3 regions of the Allobosea sp. P4_C6 genome follow, and region 1 is predicted to be linked to each of the others. Evidence: riboswitches for the same ligand, from Rfam matches in the RefSeq annotation. Region 1 holds a riboswitch; each other region holds the start of a gene.
What was found. A riboswitch is a leader RNA that binds a small molecule or an ion and turns the genes downstream of it on or off. The one in region 1 is predicted to bind thiamine pyrophosphate.

Region 1 (5,460 bases):
TCCAGCCCGCCAATCTCGTCGAGCCCTGCGCCGTTTCCTTCGGCGCGGATCCGGTTCCGGTCACCGCATTGGGCCGCCCGGCCGGCGTGCCGCGCTACCGGCTGGAAGCTCCGATCTGCCCGATCGTCTTCGATGTGCTCGACGGCGCCTTCCTCGTCGTGGAGCCGACGGAGCCCTGCGTGGTCGAGGCCGCGCAATGCCGCATCGACCCGCGTGGCCTGTGGGGGCCGGACGCACGTACGGCCGCCGCCCAGGCCAAGGAGATCGAGCGAGCCCGCGGCGCGGCCGAGCGGGCCGTCCGCGAAGGCTACAAGACGTTGACCGCGAAGTCCGACGCGGTCGAGCAGCGCACGATCGCCCGCGAGCAGGCGGGCTTCTCGGCCGAGCGCGAGATGATCTGCCGCGATTTCCAGCGCGAGGGGCAGGTGGGGTTCTGCGCCGCGCGCATCACCGAGGCGCGCGCCGCCGGGCTGCGCGCCCGGCTCGGCCTCAACACCGAGCCCAAGCCGGCAGCCAAGCCGAAGCCGCGCCCGGCAACGCCGAGGCCGGCGCCGCTCTCGCTCACACCGACGCAGTAGGGTCCCGGCCCATCCGCTTGGCCAATGTCGCTTCGTCGAGCCCGGCGAGAGCGTAGATCAGAAGCATCGCGAAGCTGCCCGGGCCAGCCGCGCGTTCGGCTGCGATTTCGCCCGCGATCCCATAAGCCGTCAGCGCGGCGGCTGCCGCGACGGCGGCGTCCGGCTCGACCGCCCGGCAGGCAGCGACCAGCGCGCTCGATGCGCAGCCGAGCCCCGTGACTTTCGTCATCAATTCATGGCCATGGCCGATCGAGAAGCTGCGCCCATCGCCCTCGATGCTGTCGATCTTGCCTGTCGTCACGCGCAGGACGCCATCCGCCCGCCGCATGACGGCATCGAGCGCGGCCATTTCCGTGGCGTTGCCACGCACGGTGACGCCCGGCGAGCGCAGGACCGCCTCGGCCAAACCCAGTCTGAGCGGCGACAGCTCGACGAAGACAGGGTCGAGCACGAGGGGGATGCCGCATTCTTGCGAGACGGCGACGAGCTTCGGGATGGCGCGCTCGCCCTCCGGGCTGATCGTGCCGAGATTGATCAGGATCGCGCCGGCCCCGGCGGCGACGGCCGCGACCTCGTCGGGATGACCGGCCATCGAGGGCACGGCCCCGAAGGCGAGCAGCATGTTGGCGGTGACGTTCTGCGCCACCGTATTGGTCAGGCAATGGATGCGCGGGCGGCGCTTGGCCACCCGCGCGAGGATCGACGCGACCTGCGCCGCGTCGAGACTATCGTTCTCGCTGCTCATTCCGCCGCTGGTAGATAGATGCTGCCGCCCTTGTCGAGGAATTCCTTCGACTTGGCGGCCATGCCGTCTGCTGCCATCGCTTCGAGATTGGCGCGCTCATTGTCGCTCATCGCCAGAACCTCGGCGCGCAGGTCCTGCGTGATCTTCATCGAGCAGAACTTCGGCCCGCACATCGAGCAGAAATGCGCGACCTTGTGGGCGTCCTTCGGCAAGGTCTCGTCGTGGTAGGCGCGCGCCGTGTCGGGATCAAGCGCGAGATTGAACTGGTCCTCCCAGCGGAAGTCGAAGCGGGCGCGGGAGAGCGCATCGTCCCTGATCTTCGCGGCCGGATGGCCCTTGGCGAGGTCGGCGGCGTGCGCCGCGATCCGATAGGTGATGACGCCGGTCTTGACGTCGTCGCGGTCGGGCAGGCCGAGATGCTCCTTCGGCGTGACGTAGCAGAGCATGGCGCAGCCATACCAGCCGATCATCGCCGCGCCGATGCCGGAGGTGATGTGGTCGTAGCCCGGCGCGATATCGGTGGTCAGCGGTCCCAGCGTGTAGAAGGGCGCCTCGCCGCATTCACGGAGCTGCTTGTCCATGTTCTCCTTGATCTTGTGCATCGGCACGTGGCCGGGGCCCTCGATCATGACCTGACAGCCCTTGTCCCAGCCGATCTTGGTGAGCTCGCCCAGCGTCTCCAGCTCGGCGAACTGGGCACGGTCGTTGGCGTCGGCGATCGAGCCGGGGCGCAAGCCGTCGCCGAGCGAGAACGAGACGTCGTATTTGCGCATGATCTCGCAGATCTCGTCGAAGCGCTCGTAGAGGAAGCTCTCGCGGTGATGCGCCAGGCACCAGCGCGCCATGATCGAGCCGCCGCGCGAGACGATGCCGGTGACGCGGGATGCCGTCAGCGGCACATACGGCAATCTCACGCCGGCATGGATGGTGAAGTAGTCGACGCCCTGCTCGGCCTGCTCGACCAGCGTGTCCTTGAACACCTCCCAGTCGAGCTTGATCGGATCGCCGCCGACCTTCTCCAGCGCCTGATAGATCGGCACGGTGCCGATCGGCACCGGCGAGTTTCTGAGTATCCAGGAGCGGATGTTGTGGATGTTACGCCCGGTCGACAGGTCCATGACGGTGTCGGCGCCCCAGCGGATCGCCCAGACCAGCTTCTCGACCTCCTCGGCTGCACCCGAGGTCACGGCGGAATTGCCGATATTGGCGTTGATCTTGACCAGGAAGTTGCGGCCGATCGCCATCGGCTCCAGCTCGGGGTGGTTGATGTTGGCGGGGATGATGGCACGGCCGCGCGCGATCTCGTCGCGGACGAATTCGGGCGTGACGAATTCCGGCACCGAAGCGCCGAAGCTCTCGCCATCGGCATGGCGCTCCCTGGCACCTTCCAGCATCTGCGCACGCCCGAGATTCTCCCGATGCGCGACATAGATCATCTCGGGCGTGACGATGCCGGCCTTCGCGAACTCGTACTGGGTCGTCATCCGCCCGTCAGCCGCCATCAACACTGGGCGTTCGGCGGGACAAGCCGGGACCATCTGGTTCGGCGAGATGTTGCCGTTATCGGCGGCCGTCACCGCGCGGCCCGGCACGGTATCGAAGCCGCGGCGGCTCAGCCATTCGCGCCTGATCTGTGGCAGGCCGGCATTGAGGTCGATCTTCACATCCGTTTCGGTGAAGGGGCCGGAAGGATCGTAGATGCGCACCGGCGGTTCGGCATCGGTCGTCAGCACGACCTCGCGAAAGGGCACCCGGATCGAGGCATCCTGCGGCGTCGGAACATAGATCTTGCGCGAGCCGATGATCGGCCCGGTGGTGACGCCGGTTGGCGCGCCGAACTTTCGCGCCGCATCGGCAGCAGGTTTCGGAGGTTTCGTATGGGTGTTCATGGGGATCTCCGCCTTGGTTCAAGGGTCAGGAGATCCGGCGTCGAAGCGGTTCAAGCGCTGTGATGCGGGCATGGTTGTGACCGTGCCGCGTTCCAGTCCCTCCGCCGGTATGACCCGGATCAGGTTCGATGGGTTCGGCGGTCAGGCCATCTCAGCTCTTGCGAGCACCCCTCGGAACAGCGCCGAGGTTAGGCGCAGCGCCGCCGCTTGGCAACGGGGCTGCATGACGAATGACTGGAGGATGGAAGAGGGAGATCAGGCCGTCAGGTCGACCAGGCTGCCCTGCCCAGCAGGAACCGTCGCCTGCGTCTGCTCGACGCTCTGCTGGAGCATGGCGACGAGGCTCTGATCGGCCTGCGCGTTCTGTTTGATCATCTCGACGGACAGCGCCTGCTGCGTCGAGGCGGCCTGCATCGTGACGATGCTGCGGGCAAGGGAAACGGCGTCGCTCATGCGGCGACGCTAGTTCGCCGACCTTGCCAAATCCTGAACGGCCCCGCTCAGGGCGCGATGATCGACGGCACCGGGCGCGGCATCGGCGGGTCGCGATCTGGCTGCGGCGCCGCCTGCGCGCGGTCATCGCGCGGGGCGCGCATTTCCGCGCGCGGCACGGGCCTCTCACTGGCTGGCGCGCGAACGGCCTCGCCTGCGCGAGGAGCCAACGGCACACCCGGAGCCCGCTGCTTCACGGCGGCAGGAGCACTCTGAGCCAGTGACGGAAGCGATGCAAACGAGCCCGCCATCATCAGGCAGGCCATCACCAGACCAAGCTTTTTCATGACTGAACCTCCCTTCGGCTTGTCCTCCGGGAGATGAAACCGCCACAGAAGGCGGCAGTTCCCTGCGTCCAGGGAAGAACGGGGCCGCTTGTCGAGCAGCCCCGTTCCCGTCGTCACTGGTTCTGGCCGCTGAGCAGCGGCGTGATGCGCCGCAGCGTCACGCGACGGTTCTCGCGTGCCGCGTCCTGCGTGTTGATCTTCAGATACTGCTCGCCATAGCCCTGCGTCGTCAGGTTCTCGGGCGGGATCTGGAAATCGCGCGTCAGGATCTCGGCGACGGACTGCGCGCGGCGATCCGAGAGGGAGAGGTTGTCGATATCGGCGCCGACGGCGTCGGTATGTCCCTCGACGAGGAAGACTTCGTTGGGCGCGCGCTGCAGGGCGCGCCGGACGGAGTCCGCGATCACGGACAGGCGCTGCGCCTGTTCGGGCGCGATCTGCCAGGAGCCGGTGTCGAAGGTGATCGTGTCGATGTCGACGCTGCGCATGCGGGCGCGCAGATCCGGCGAGTAGCGGACCTCGTCCAGCGTATAGCGACGCGGGATCGCGGCGATCGGCGGCGCCGTGATCGTCTCATAGATCAGCGCCTCGTCGGCCTGATCCGCATCGACGATATAGCGCTCGCGCGGCATCGGCAGCGGCGGCGCCGGCAATACGACGACATCGTCGGCGAAACGGCCGGGACGGTCGCGCAGCGTGTTGTCGATGATGATCACCTCGCGGTTGTCGCGGTCGATGCGGGTGCGGCGGATCAGCCGGCCCTCCTCGTCCGTGACGGTGACGATGCGCGTGCCGTCGGGGCGCTCGAAGACCATGCGGTTCTCGTCGCCGCGGCGCTCGGATCGCCCCTGCCAGCCGAGATCGCGGAAACGCTGATCCTCGTCGCGGCGGATGATGGCGCGGCCGTCATCGTCGCGGATGATGGTGCGGCCGGGCTCGCGGATGATGGTGACGTCACCCTCGCGGCGCTCCTCGCGGCGGCTGCGGATATCCTCGAAGCGCTGTGCGCCCTGCGTCGCCATGATGCCACCGATGACACCGGCGCCGAGGCCGATCGCACCGGCGACGCCGGGCGAGATGCCGCCGCGACGTCCTTCGCGCTGGGGCGGCTGGGTCGGGAAGGCCCCACCGGCGGGCGGCTGACCCGGAGCAACGCCGGGCTGAGCAGGGGTGGGGGCAACACCCGGTTGTGCAGCGGACGGCGGCGCTCCCGGAGCGGGGCGCGGCGGCTGAACCGGAGCTGTTCCCGCGGGCGGAGTCGGAGCGGTTACGCCTGGTTGCGCAGGGGCCGTGGGAACGCCGGGCGCTGCGGCCGGAGGCGTCACGGGCTGCGGCGCTGCGGCCGGCGGACGGGCTTGGGACGGCGCAGCCGAGGGTGGCACGGCCGGGCCGCCACGCGGAACGGCGGAAGGCGGAGCGCCTGCGCCCGGCTGAGCCGGCGCGGGAGCGGCAGCCGGCGGCGTTCCCGG
Region 2 (5,460 bases), on a different contig from region 1:
TCGCCGGTAGCACAGGGCGCGGCCATTGGGAGTGCGATGTCGAGAACTACCCGGCCGAATGGCTGGGCGACGTCAAGCACACTCACCGGGCGATCGATGACGCTCGCGGTTACGCGAATTTGCTGATCCGTTTCACAGCAGATCGGCGCTCCGATTAGCGCCCGCGCGGGAGCGACTGTCCCGCATGGCCTTCACGGTGTTGCGGGCTATCGGCCCAACCCTTCGTCTTGCAGTGCGCGCCTGAAGTCCTCGAAGCTATCGAATTTCGGAACTGGCGGAGGCCTCGATGCTGGTGGGGGCTTGATGGCGTGACCTGTGCAGTTTGAACAGGCTGACAGAACCCATCCAGATTCCCGAAGGATCGCCACCAAACCAGAGTTTCCCCTTGTTTCGAATGTCCAAGGCGGCGCTGTTCGCTCTCCCCAAAGCTCGAAACTGACATCCCCAAAATGCACGGCAGGACTCGCTTCGAGCGAAAAATCCAGATGCATGGCTTTATCTGACATGCGCCCGATCAGGGTCATGCAGAAGGGGCCATCGCAGGCCGTTTCAACCCTGATTACAAAGTAGCCGTCCCCGGTATTCCGATCAGCCAATACGATCGCTTTTTAGGGTTTCGAGCGCGCGATCGGCATCTTTCGAACGGACCTTGTTCAGCAACGCGGTTGCCGCATCTCGATATGCGGCGGGCAGTGGGTCTTCTAGCCATCGGGTATAGGCCAATGCGTGAGCCGCCGTCGAAAGCCCCGTCGCCAACACGAGAGCAAGGAGGGTTCGCGAAATGAGATGGGTCAGTCGCACATCGTCTTCAGCAGTGGCGGTCGTTACCGGCCAATATCTGGAAGGAGCGCTTTCAATTGGCAATGGCACTGCTGTGCGCTACAGGCACGCACCGGAATCAAGTCCGTCTGATGTTTCACCGCAGTTTCCTTGCTCTGATCGCGCTCCTCTCGTCGATTGCGATCGCAGAAGCCGACGAGCATGTTGGTTTCCATCGAATGCTGATCGCGATGGAGCAGCGTGCGATCGCTGCGGTTCGCGCGCGCTCGGCAAGCGAACTCCAATCGATACACAACGACATCATGTATGATGTTGTGGGAAGCGGGGCCGGGCGCTGGAAGCCAGACGCGCAGTGCTGGCCCGCCTATGTGCACCTCTGGATCCCGGTTCTGCTCTACGCCTCGGCCATCGATCCAACCATATCAACGCCAGTGCGGAGCCCGGACGAAAACGCCTCAATGGGCGACAAGGTTTGGGCCGAATATCTGCAAATGATGGAAGCTTGTGAGCGCGCGACGGGCGTCGTCGCGCAGAATCAGTCTCGGCCGAGTGTTCTGCTACGGCGTGTTTTTCCGAATGGCGAGCCGGCCGAGCGAAGACGGTAATCCTGCTGCTCTACAACCAGTTTCATCAAGCCATTTGGCACGACCGGCTGATCGGCGCGGCCGACATCTTCATCCTACGCGGGCGTATCGGCTTCATCGACCCGAACGATCAACCGACGGGGGCTTGCGCCGCTAGGCAACTATTTTGCCGTGCTGGGTGGGACCGACGAACAGGCCGCGGGGATGCTGCGGGCGTTCGATGCGACGCATCTGCCTCGGACTTTGAGGACGAGTCTGAAGGGCGAGATCAGCGGCGGTGGCGAATCTTTGTCATCGACAGGACGCATGAGGGGATGGCAGAGACGCCCTGCATCCCAAACATGCCCCCAAAGCGTTCCCCGGACTTGAGAGTCGCTGCCGAAAAAAGATGATATTTCAGATAGATAGGGGAGTGGCGGAGACGGAGGGATTCGAACCCTCGATACCCTTGTGGGGTATGCTCATTTAGCAAACGAGTGCCTTCAGCCTCTCGGCCACGTCTCCGGCGAGAGGCTCTATGCCCGATTGCAGCGCCCTTTGACAAGCCTTGCCGACAACTTCCTTCGGGTTCGCTGTGCATGTTGGCAGGAGAGGGCGTCGAGCACTCCCTTACCAAGGGAGTGCTCGGTGGGCGGCGCCCGTTCTCCAGGCGACGCTCGTTGCAACGGCGCCTTGCGTCGGCTCGCCTTGCCCCTTGGGAGCCCGCGCACTAGATTGTGTGTGTCCGTTGGGGTGCCGAAAGGCTGAGAGGTGCGCGTCGCGCCAACCCATCGCACCTGATCCGGGTAATGCCGGCGAAGGGAACGGTCTTCGGCTCGCAGACAAAGCTGCTCGCGCCTTTGGCCGCTGCCTTCCCGGGAGCAGGGAAAAGCATGGCGGCTGCATCCAGCCCTTATCGGAACATGAACGTCGCGGTGGTCGGCGCCGGTGTCGTTGGCCTTGCCTGCGCCACCGAACTGGTCGCGCGCGGGGCGCAGGTCACCATCCACGAGCGCGGTCCGCGCATCGGTGCCGCGGCCTGCTCCTGGTATGCCGGCGGCATGCTCGCCCCCTGGTGCGAGGGCGAAAGCGCCGAGGAGCCGGTGATCCGGCTCGGCCAGGAGGCAGCCGGCTGGTGGGAGCGGCACGCGGACGGGGTGGTTCGCCAGGGCACGCTCGTTGTCGCGCCGAGCCGCGATCGCTCGGAGCTGCGCCGCTTCGGCCAGCGCACCAGCCATTTCGAGGAGATCGATGGCGACGCGGTCGCAGGGCTGGAGCCCGATCTCGCCGGGCGCTTCTCGCGCGGGCTGTTCTTCGCTGACGAGGCGCATCTCGATCCGCGCAAGGCGATCGCGGCCTTGGCCGAACGCCTCCTTGCAAAGGGCGTGGCGATCCATTTCGACAGCGCGGTCGAACCGGCCGATCTCGATGCCGAGATCGTCATCGACTGCCGGGGGCTTTCGGCGCGCGATGTCCTGCCCGATCTGCGCGGCGTCAAGGGCGAGATGCTGCTGCTGAAGAGCGACGAGATCGCCCTGTCGCGCCCCGTGCGGCTGCTGCATCCGCGCATCCCGCTCTACATCGTTCCGCGGGCCGGCGGCATCTTCATGGTCGGCGCGACGATGATCGAGAGCAGCGAGCGCAGCCGCATCTCGGCCCGCTCGATGCTGGAGCTGCTCGGCGCGGCCTATGCGCTGCATCCCGCCTTCGGCGAGGCGGAGGTCGTCGAGATCGGCACCGATGCGCGCCCGGCCTTCCCCGACAACCTGCCGCGGCTGACGCGGCGCGGCCGGGTGATCCATGTCAACGGGCTCTACCGTCACGGCTTCCTGCTCAGCCCCGCCATGGCGCGGATGGCGGCGGATGCCGCGATGAACCCGCAATCACGACCGGAGATGCTGCATGACCTTGCTGCTTAACGGCGCGCCGCAGGAGATCGCCGCGAAGACGCTGGCCGAGGCGCTGGCCGAGCTCGGCTATGCCGGCCGCATCGTCGCGACGGCGGTGAACGGCGATTTCGTGCCGGCCCGCAAGCGCGCCGAAGTGACCTTGAACGACGGCGATCGCATCGAGGTCGTCGCCCCGATGCAGGGAGGCTGAAATGGCATCCTTCTACGGCTTCGAGCCGCAAAACCCGCTCTTCCTCGGCACGGCGCAATATCCGTCGCCCGCGATCCTCGCCGAGGCGGTGAAGCGCTCCGGCGTCGAGGTCGTCACCGTCTCGCTGCGCCGGGAATCGTCCGGCGGCGCGGCGGGGCAGGCGTTCTGGGCGCTGATCCGCGAGCTCGGCGTCAAGGTGCTGCCGAACACGGCCGGCTGCCACACGGTGAAGGAGGCGGTGACGACGGCGCAGATGGCGCGCGAGGTCTTCGGCACCGACTGGATCAAGCTCGAGGTCATCGGCGAGGACGATACGCTCCAGCCGGACGTGATCGCGCTGGTCGAAGCCGCCCGCATCCTCGCCGATGACGGCTTCAAGGTCTTTCCCTACACGACGGCAGGGGGCTCAACAACCCCTACGGACTGCGCACCATGCGCCAGCATTTCCCGGATATTCCGCTCGTCGTCGACGCCGGCATCGGCCTGCCCTCCCATGCCGCGCAGGCGATGGAGCTGGGCTATGACGGCATCCTTCTCAACACGGCCGTCGCCAAGGCCGGCGATCCTGCCGCGATGGCGGAGGCCTTCGCGCTCGCCATCCGCGCAGGCCGGCTCGCTTTCGAGGCGCAGCCGATCGAGGCGCGTGACATGGCAGCTCCCTCCACGCCCGTCATGGGCAAGGCCTTCCTGGCATGAAAGACCTGTCTCGCATGAAGCTCGATCCGTTCTATCCCATCTTCGACAGCGCCGACTGGCTGGAGCGGATGCTGCCGCTCGGCGTCAAGCTGGTGCAATTGCGCGTCAAGGATCGGCCCGAAATCGAGGTTGCCCGCGAGATCGCTCGCGCCAAGCGGCTCTGCGCGGCAACTGGCTGTGTGCTCGTCGTCAACGACTACTGGAAGCTCGCCATCGCGGAGGGCTGCGATTTCCTCCATCTCGGTCAGGAGGATCTCGACACCGCCGATCTCGGCGCGATCCGCAAGGCGGGCCTCAAGCTCGGCGTCAGCAGCCATGACGAGGCCGAGCTGGAGCGCGCGCTGGCGACGGAGCCGGATTATGTCGCGCTCGGCCCGGTCTATCCGACAATCCTCAAGCAGATGCGCTTCGGCCCGCAAGGGCTGGAGCGGCTTGGCGAGTGGAAGCACCGCATCGGCGACCTGCCGCTGGTCGGCATCGGCGGCATCTCGCTGGAGCGGGCGCCGGGCGTTTTCGAGGCTGGCGCCGACATCGTGGCAGCCGTGACCGACATCACGCTGAATGCCGATCCTGAGGGGCGGTTGAAAGCCTGGGTGGCAGCGACGCGGAAGCAGCTCGCATCCGCGTCCTGAACGCCGTCATCCCGGGCGACCGCAGGGAGACCCGGGATCCATTCCGGAACGCTTCCGGACCAGGCTGAGGCATGGATCCCGGATCGGCGCTGCTTTGCAGCTTGTCCGGGATGACCGCGGGGAGTTTCGGCAACGGAAGAAGAGTCTCAGCTCTCCGCTTCCGTCGACATCGTGTGCCCGTCGACATGGCCGAGGCTGCGCTCGGGGTCGAGCCGGTCGCGCACGCGCTGCTTCAGCACCTTGGAATCCGGGAATCCGCCATCGGTCTTGCGGTCCCAGATCAGCTCGCCGTCATAGGTGATCTGGAAGATGCCGCCCGTGCGCGGGATCAGCGCGACCTCGCCGAGATCCTGCCCGAAGGTCGAGAGCAATTCCTGCCCGAGCCAGGCCGAGCGCAGCATCCAGTTGCACATCGAGCAATAGGTGATGGCGATGCGGGGGGCGGGCTTGGTCTGGGTCATGATCGGTCACCGAAGCGGGAGGTCGTTTCCGACATCCCGCTTCGTGCCCCTTGATGCAAGCCCGAAAGCTGCATGGCCGATCAGCATGAAGCCGCGGACAAGCCTTTGTTTTGAATAAATAAAATCAGAAAGATCAGGCCTCTTCGATGTAACGGCGGCGCAGATGCGCCTTGAACACGGAGGCGTCGAGCGGCCGGCCCGTCGCTTCGGTGAGCAGATCGTCGGTCG
Region 3 (5,460 bases), on a different contig from region 1:
CGATGCCGAGTCCCAGCGCCATCTCCGTGGCCGTGACGGCGAGATGCGGCCAGAGCCGGCCGGTGGCGATCTCGCTCCACAGTGTCGCCAGCACGGCCGAGGGTGGTGGCAGGACGAGGGCGGAGAGGCCGCCGAGCCGGCACCAGGCTTCCCAGCCGGCGAGCAGGGCGAGAAGCAGCAAGAGGGAGGGGAGGCGCGCGGTCATGCGGCCGGCCTCCGGCTTGCGATAGCCCCGGTTTCGCCATCCATGGCGTCGCGCAGTTCGCGGCAAGCCGCCGTGAACGTGGGTGCATAGCGCATGTCGCGATGGCGCGGGCGCGGCAGCTCGATTCGGCGCGCATGGGTGAGGCGGCCCGCCGCCATCACCGCGACCTTGTCGGCGAGATAGACGGCCTCGGCGATATCATGGGTGACGAAGAGCGCCGTCGTGCCGTGGAGCGCGCAGAGCCGCAGCAGATCATCCTGCAATTCCTCGCGGGTCAGGGCATCGAGTGCCGCGAAGGGCTCGTCGAGCAGCAGCAAATCCGGTTCGCCGATCAGCGCGCGGGCGACGGCGACGCGGCTCTGCTGGCCCCCGGAGAGTTCGGTGGGGCGGCGGCTAGAGAAATCTGCGAGGCCGACACGCTCAAGCAGGTCGAACGCAGCATCCTTATCGGCGACGATGGGGCGGCGCTTCAGCGAGATCGGCAGCAGGACATTGTCGAGAGTGCTCAGCCAGTCGAGCAGGGTCGGGGCCTGGAAGACGAAGCCGGCGCGGAGGCTCGGGCCATGCAGCGCCTCGCCGCCAATGCGGATGGCGCCCTCGCTCGGCACGAGCAAGCCGGCGGCGAGCTTGAGCAACGTGGTCTTGCCGCAGCCGCTGCGGCCGAGCAGGCAATGGATCTCGCCGCGCGGGATGATCCAGTCGACGCCGTCGACGATGGCCGGGCCGCCCGCGTCATAACGGAAGGCGACCCGCTCGATCGCGACGAAGCCGGGGGTGGTGGGGTCAGTCGACATAGGGCGCGAACCCTTCTGCCGCGGCTTCAGCGCCGTGCTCGATCTCGGTCAGGGTGACCAAGTCGAGCAGGCTGAAGCGCCCGTCATGGTGCCAGCCGGCCTCCGGGGCCGCCATGCGGCCGAACGGGGCGATGCGGGTGACGCCGACCTCAGCAAACTGCTCCGCGAGCTGGAACAACCTCTCCGGCGCCGCCGCTATCCCGGCCGTCTGCAGGAAGTTGCGATAGGGCGCGACGAGGGCCGGGATCTCGTCGAGGCTGTCGACCGAAACCAGTTTGAGCGTGCGGTTGAGGCCTGTCGGACTCAGGTCCTCGGGCGTCTCGACATGGGCGACGCTCCACGAATCTGTGGGCTCGCCAAGGAGTTCTGCGGCGCCTTTCAGTGCGCCCATCTCCTGCGCGCTGCGCCAGGCCGTGATGGAGGCGGATTCGGCCGGCGAAAGCGTGCGACGGGGGTGGCGATGGGCGAGGGCGGCCAGTTCCTGCGCGACATGGCGCGCGAATTCGGCTGGCGAAACCCGCCCGCCGCGCTCGACGAAAAGCATCTGTGGGGAATAGCAGCCCTGCTGCTCGTAGCGGGCGGCGTCATGAGCGGCGAGGCGGGCCAGCGCGGGTGCCCTGCGGCTGTCGAGCGCTTCGCGCGCGACGACGCCGAAGCCGATCTTGTGGCCATGCGGCAGGAAGCGCGTGGTGATCGGCAGCTTGGCGCGCAGCGCCGTGAGCGTATCGTTGCCGCCATAGGCCATGACGGTGTCGGCCGCGCGCAGGAAAATTGGTTCGGCAGGCGCTTCGCCACCCTTCCACCAGGTGATGGCGAGGCATTCGCCGAGTTCGGGGTCGATCTCGGCGATCAGGCCCGCAAACCAGCCCGCCGTCAGCGGCTCGGCCGAGGCGAGTTTGCCGATCGTGCCGGCCTTGACCAGAAGCCCGCAGATCAGGCTCCAGAGCGAGAGCGCCGGCACGTTGCCGGCCCAGACATGCAGCAGCAGCTCCGGGCCGTGAGCGCGCAGGTAGCCGCCCTTGGGCGTCGGCTGGAAGCCGTCCAGCATGGCGGGATTGGCGAAATCCTCGGCCAGGAAGCGCAGGAGCTGCGGGCGCCGGAAGGTCTTCAGATAACTCGTGAGGCCGAGACGCACCGTCTCGCGGTCGTAGCCGGTGATGATCGGCAGAAGGTGCTCGGCCTTGCGCCGCAGCGGATGCTCGCGGTCGAGCAGGCGGGCAATGGCGGCGTCGATCGCTGCGACGATGCGCGCGGTGTCCATCCGCTTCAGCCGGGCGCGGGCATTGCTGCGCACATGGTCGCAGAGAGCAGCCGCCTGAGCCTCGTCCAGCTCCGGCAGCGCGATGGTCGCGCTCTCGCCCCAGGCGCTATAGCTGACTTCGCGCCAGCGCAGCGCCTCGCGATTCAGGCCCGGCAGATGGCCCYCATATTCGATCACCGTATCAGCCTCGCGCTGCGGCCAGGAATTCGGCGACCGCGACCGAGCAACCCTTGGAGGCCTCGCCATCGACCCGGCCGAGCAGCCTGAATCCACCCGGGACGATCTCGCCGGCGTCCTCGGTCAGGATCGCCGAGACGCAGTTGAAATGCGCGAGGTCGTGATGGACGATCACGCCGCGCTCGCCCTCGGGCAGGTCGGTGCCGGTCAGCGGATCGACGACGCGGCTGCGGATCCAGTGCGGGCCGGATTTCACCGACGGGCAGATCGCATTGCCGTCGTCGTAGAGCTGCGAGCTCAACTCGGTCATGCCGTACATGTTGATGCAGGACGAGCGGGGCACGCCCAAGGCGAGGCTAAGACCGTCGTAGAACTCGTCGAGTCCCAGCTCGCGCGACTGGCCCTTGAAGCCGCCGGTGTCGAGGATGAGGCTGCCTTCGGGCAGGGCGAAGCGCCGGCCGGTCGCCGCGAGCGCGTCCAGCACGGGAGCGAAGGAATAGCTCGCGCCGAGCAGGGCATAGGGCTCGCCGCTCTTCGCCGCTTGCTCCAGCGCCGACAAAAGGCCGTCGAGGTCGAGACCCGACGAGCCGATGAACACCTCGGAATCCGACGTGCCGCATTCGCGACGGGCGAGCGAGAGATAGCAGGCGAGCGAGGAGTTCGGCAGGGCGGCTTCGTCGGGGAAGAGGATGCCCATGCGGATGCGCTCGCGGCCGCGCATGAAACGCTCACGGAAGTTCACCAGCATCGAGCGGCTCCAGACGGCGAGCGTCGGGTGGTAGCTGCGGCCGCGTATCCCTTGCGTCGTGCCGCTGGTCATGAAAACGCGCTCGGCCGCTTCCGGCGGGCTGCAGCTCAGCGTCAGATCCTTGAAGGCCGTGATCGGCACGGCCGGGATGTCGCGCCAGCGCCTGACGGAGAGCGGCGTGCGGCCGCGCTGCAGGCAGAAGCGCTTGTAGGGCTCGTTGTTGCGGAACTGATACGCGAAGACCTTCAGCGCCATCGCCTCGAATTCGGCATCCGACGCATCGGGGAGCGCGATGAACGCCAACAGCGCGTCGATGATCTCGGCTTGCGTCATCTTAAGCCCGCTCCTGCCCGACCCGCCGGCTTGCCCGGACGGAATCGATCGCGATGAGGACCACATGCGCAGCTGGAATCGGGGCCTCGATGGCCGCCTGTCCCGCATCCCTACGCCGGTATGATCCGGATCAGGTTCGGAGGGTCACCGCGTTGCCGAGCTCGAAAGCCCCGCGGGCGGAATCTCAGCCTCCTAGCGAGGCCCCCCTGGGAACAGGGTTTAGGTGGGGCCTCGGCCCCTGCCTTGTCAAGCGTTGCCGGCACAGGGCCGCCAATTGTGGGTGAGTGGTCCGAACATGGCGCGCATGCCGAAGAAGAGGCTCGACGTCGGGCCGCAAAAGCGTTGATGTGCCGCCCATGAACGTTTCCGCTCCGCCGCCCCGCATCGCCTCTTTCACCTGCGAGAAGAAGCCGGCCACCGGCTCGCGCGGGATGGTCGTCACCAATCATCCGCTCGCCTCGGCGGCGGGCGCGCAGATGCTGCTAGCCGGTGGCAATGCGATCGACGCCGCGGTCGCCTCGCTGTTCGCGTTGACGGTGGTGGAACCGATGATGGTCGGCATCCTCGGCGGCGGCCTGAGCCATATCCGCCTCGTCGATGGCCGCCATGTCGTGATCGACAATCTCTCGACAGCGCCGGGCCATGCGACGGCGGACATGTACGATTGCCTCTCAGACGAGATCGGCAAGCAGCGCGATACGCGCGACCGGGAGAATGTGGTCGGCGCGAAGGCGGTCGCCGTACCCGGCGCGCTGAAGGGCTGGTGCGAGGTGTTGGCGCGTTTCGGCACGCTGCCGCTGGCCGAGGTGCTGCAGCCGGCCATCGGGCTGGCGGAGCGCGGCTTCGTCGTCACGCCCTATCTCTCGAACTGCATCACCGACAATGCGGGCGATCTCGCCCGCGATCCGGGGCTTGCGGCGATGCTGCTGCCGGGCGGCCAGCCGCTCCAGCCCGGCGCAAGGCTGGTCCAGTCAGACTATGCCGCGAGCCTGAGGCTGATCGCGGCAGAAGGGCCGCAGGCGCTCTATGGCGGGCGGCTCGGCCGGGCGCTGACAGACTACATGGCGGCGAATGCCGGGCTGATCGATCAGGCTGATCTTGCCAATTACCGCATCGAATTGCGCGAGCCCATTCGCGGCTCCTATCGCGGCTACGAGATCGTCGGCCCCCCGCCGCCTTCTTCCTCCGGCGTGCACATCACGCAGATGCTCAACATCCTCGAAGGCTACGATATCGGCGCCCTCGGCTTCGGTTCGACTGACGCGGTGCATCTGCTGGCCGAGGCGCTGAAGATCGCCTTCGCCGACCGGGCCGTAGCAACCGCCGATCCGGCCTTCGTCAAAGTCCCGGTCAACAAGCTGATCGACAAGGCCTATGCGAACGAGCGCCGCGCCCTGATCGCGATGGGCGAGGCGAAAAGCTGGACGGCCGGACTGTCAGGCGGCGAATCCGCCGATACGACCCATGTCACCGTGGCCGATGCACAGGGCAACGTCGTCAGCGCGACGCAGACGATCAACGGGCTGTTCGGCGCCTGCGTCCAGATTCCCGGCACCGGGATGATCGCCAACAACTACATGTTCAACTTCGATCCGCATCCCGGTCGGGCGCTTTCGATCGCGCCGGGCAAGCGGGTTTTCACCTCGATGGCGCCGATGATGGCACTGAAGGAGGGCAGGCTCGCCTTCGCGCTCGGCCTGCCGGGGGCGCTGCGCATCTTTCCCTCCGCATTGCAGGCGATCGTCAACCTGATCGACCATCGCATGACCTTGCAGGAGGCGGTCGAGGCGCCGCGCGTCTGGACCGAGGGCGGCGTGCTCGAACTCGAGGAAGCCATCCCCGAGGCGGTGGCACAGGAACTCGCGGCACGCGGCCATCGCGTCGTGCGCTCGCCGCGCGTCGCAGGCGGCATGAACGCCATCGCCTTCAATGCGGATGGCAC

Region 2: another riboswitch for thiamine pyrophosphate. It lies ahead of thiO (glycine oxidase ThiO); the one in region 1 lies ahead of thiC (phosphomethylpyrimidine synthase ThiC).
Region 3: another riboswitch for thiamine pyrophosphate. It lies ahead of AC1DVA_RS13100 (LuxE/PaaK family acyltransferase); the one in region 1 lies ahead of thiC (phosphomethylpyrimidine synthase ThiC).

What each region holds. Positions count from the first base shown of each region.
Region 1 covers NZ_JBFUIF010000022.1:127-5,586, reverse strand. The annotation lists gene AC1DVA_RS16595 (hypothetical protein) at 1-578, shown strand, start outside; gene AC1DVA_RS16590 (hydroxyethylthiazole kinase) at 562-1,323, opposite strand; gene thiC (phosphomethylpyrimidine synthase ThiC) at 1,320-3,212, opposite strand; TPP riboswitch at 3,291-3,394, opposite strand; gene AC1DVA_RS16580 (hypothetical protein) at 3,468-3,665, opposite strand; gene AC1DVA_RS16575 (hypothetical protein) at 3,713-3,991, opposite strand; partial or broken gene AC1DVA_RS16570 (OmpA family protein) at 4,105-5,460, opposite strand, start outside.
Region 2 covers NZ_JBFUIF010000032.1:260-5,719, forward strand. The annotation lists gene AC1DVA_RS20050 (hypothetical protein) at 864-1,385, shown strand; tRNA gene AC1DVA_RS20055 (tRNA-Ser) at 1,778-1,868, opposite strand; TPP riboswitch at 2,083-2,184, shown strand; gene thiO (glycine oxidase ThiO) at 2,267-3,262, shown strand; gene thiS (sulfur carrier protein ThiS) at 3,246-3,443, shown strand; partial or broken gene AC1DVA_RS20070 (beta/alpha barrel domain-containing protein) at 3,445-4,139, shown strand; gene AC1DVA_RS20075 (thiamine phosphate synthase) at 4,154-4,771, shown strand; gene AC1DVA_RS20080 (Rdx family protein) at 4,918-5,232, opposite strand; gene AC1DVA_RS20085 (carboxypeptidase M32) at 5,366-5,460, opposite strand, start outside.
Region 3 covers NZ_JBFUIF010000015.1:63,427-68,886, reverse strand. The annotation lists gene AC1DVA_RS13115 (ABC transporter permease) at 1-205, opposite strand, end outside; gene AC1DVA_RS13110 (ABC transporter ATP-binding protein) at 202-999, opposite strand; gene AC1DVA_RS13105 (acyl-CoA reductase) at 989-2,437, opposite strand; gene AC1DVA_RS13100 (LuxE/PaaK family acyltransferase) at 2,442-3,518, opposite strand; TPP riboswitch at 3,608-3,736, opposite strand; gene ggt (gamma-glutamyltransferase) at 3,875-5,460, shown strand, end outside.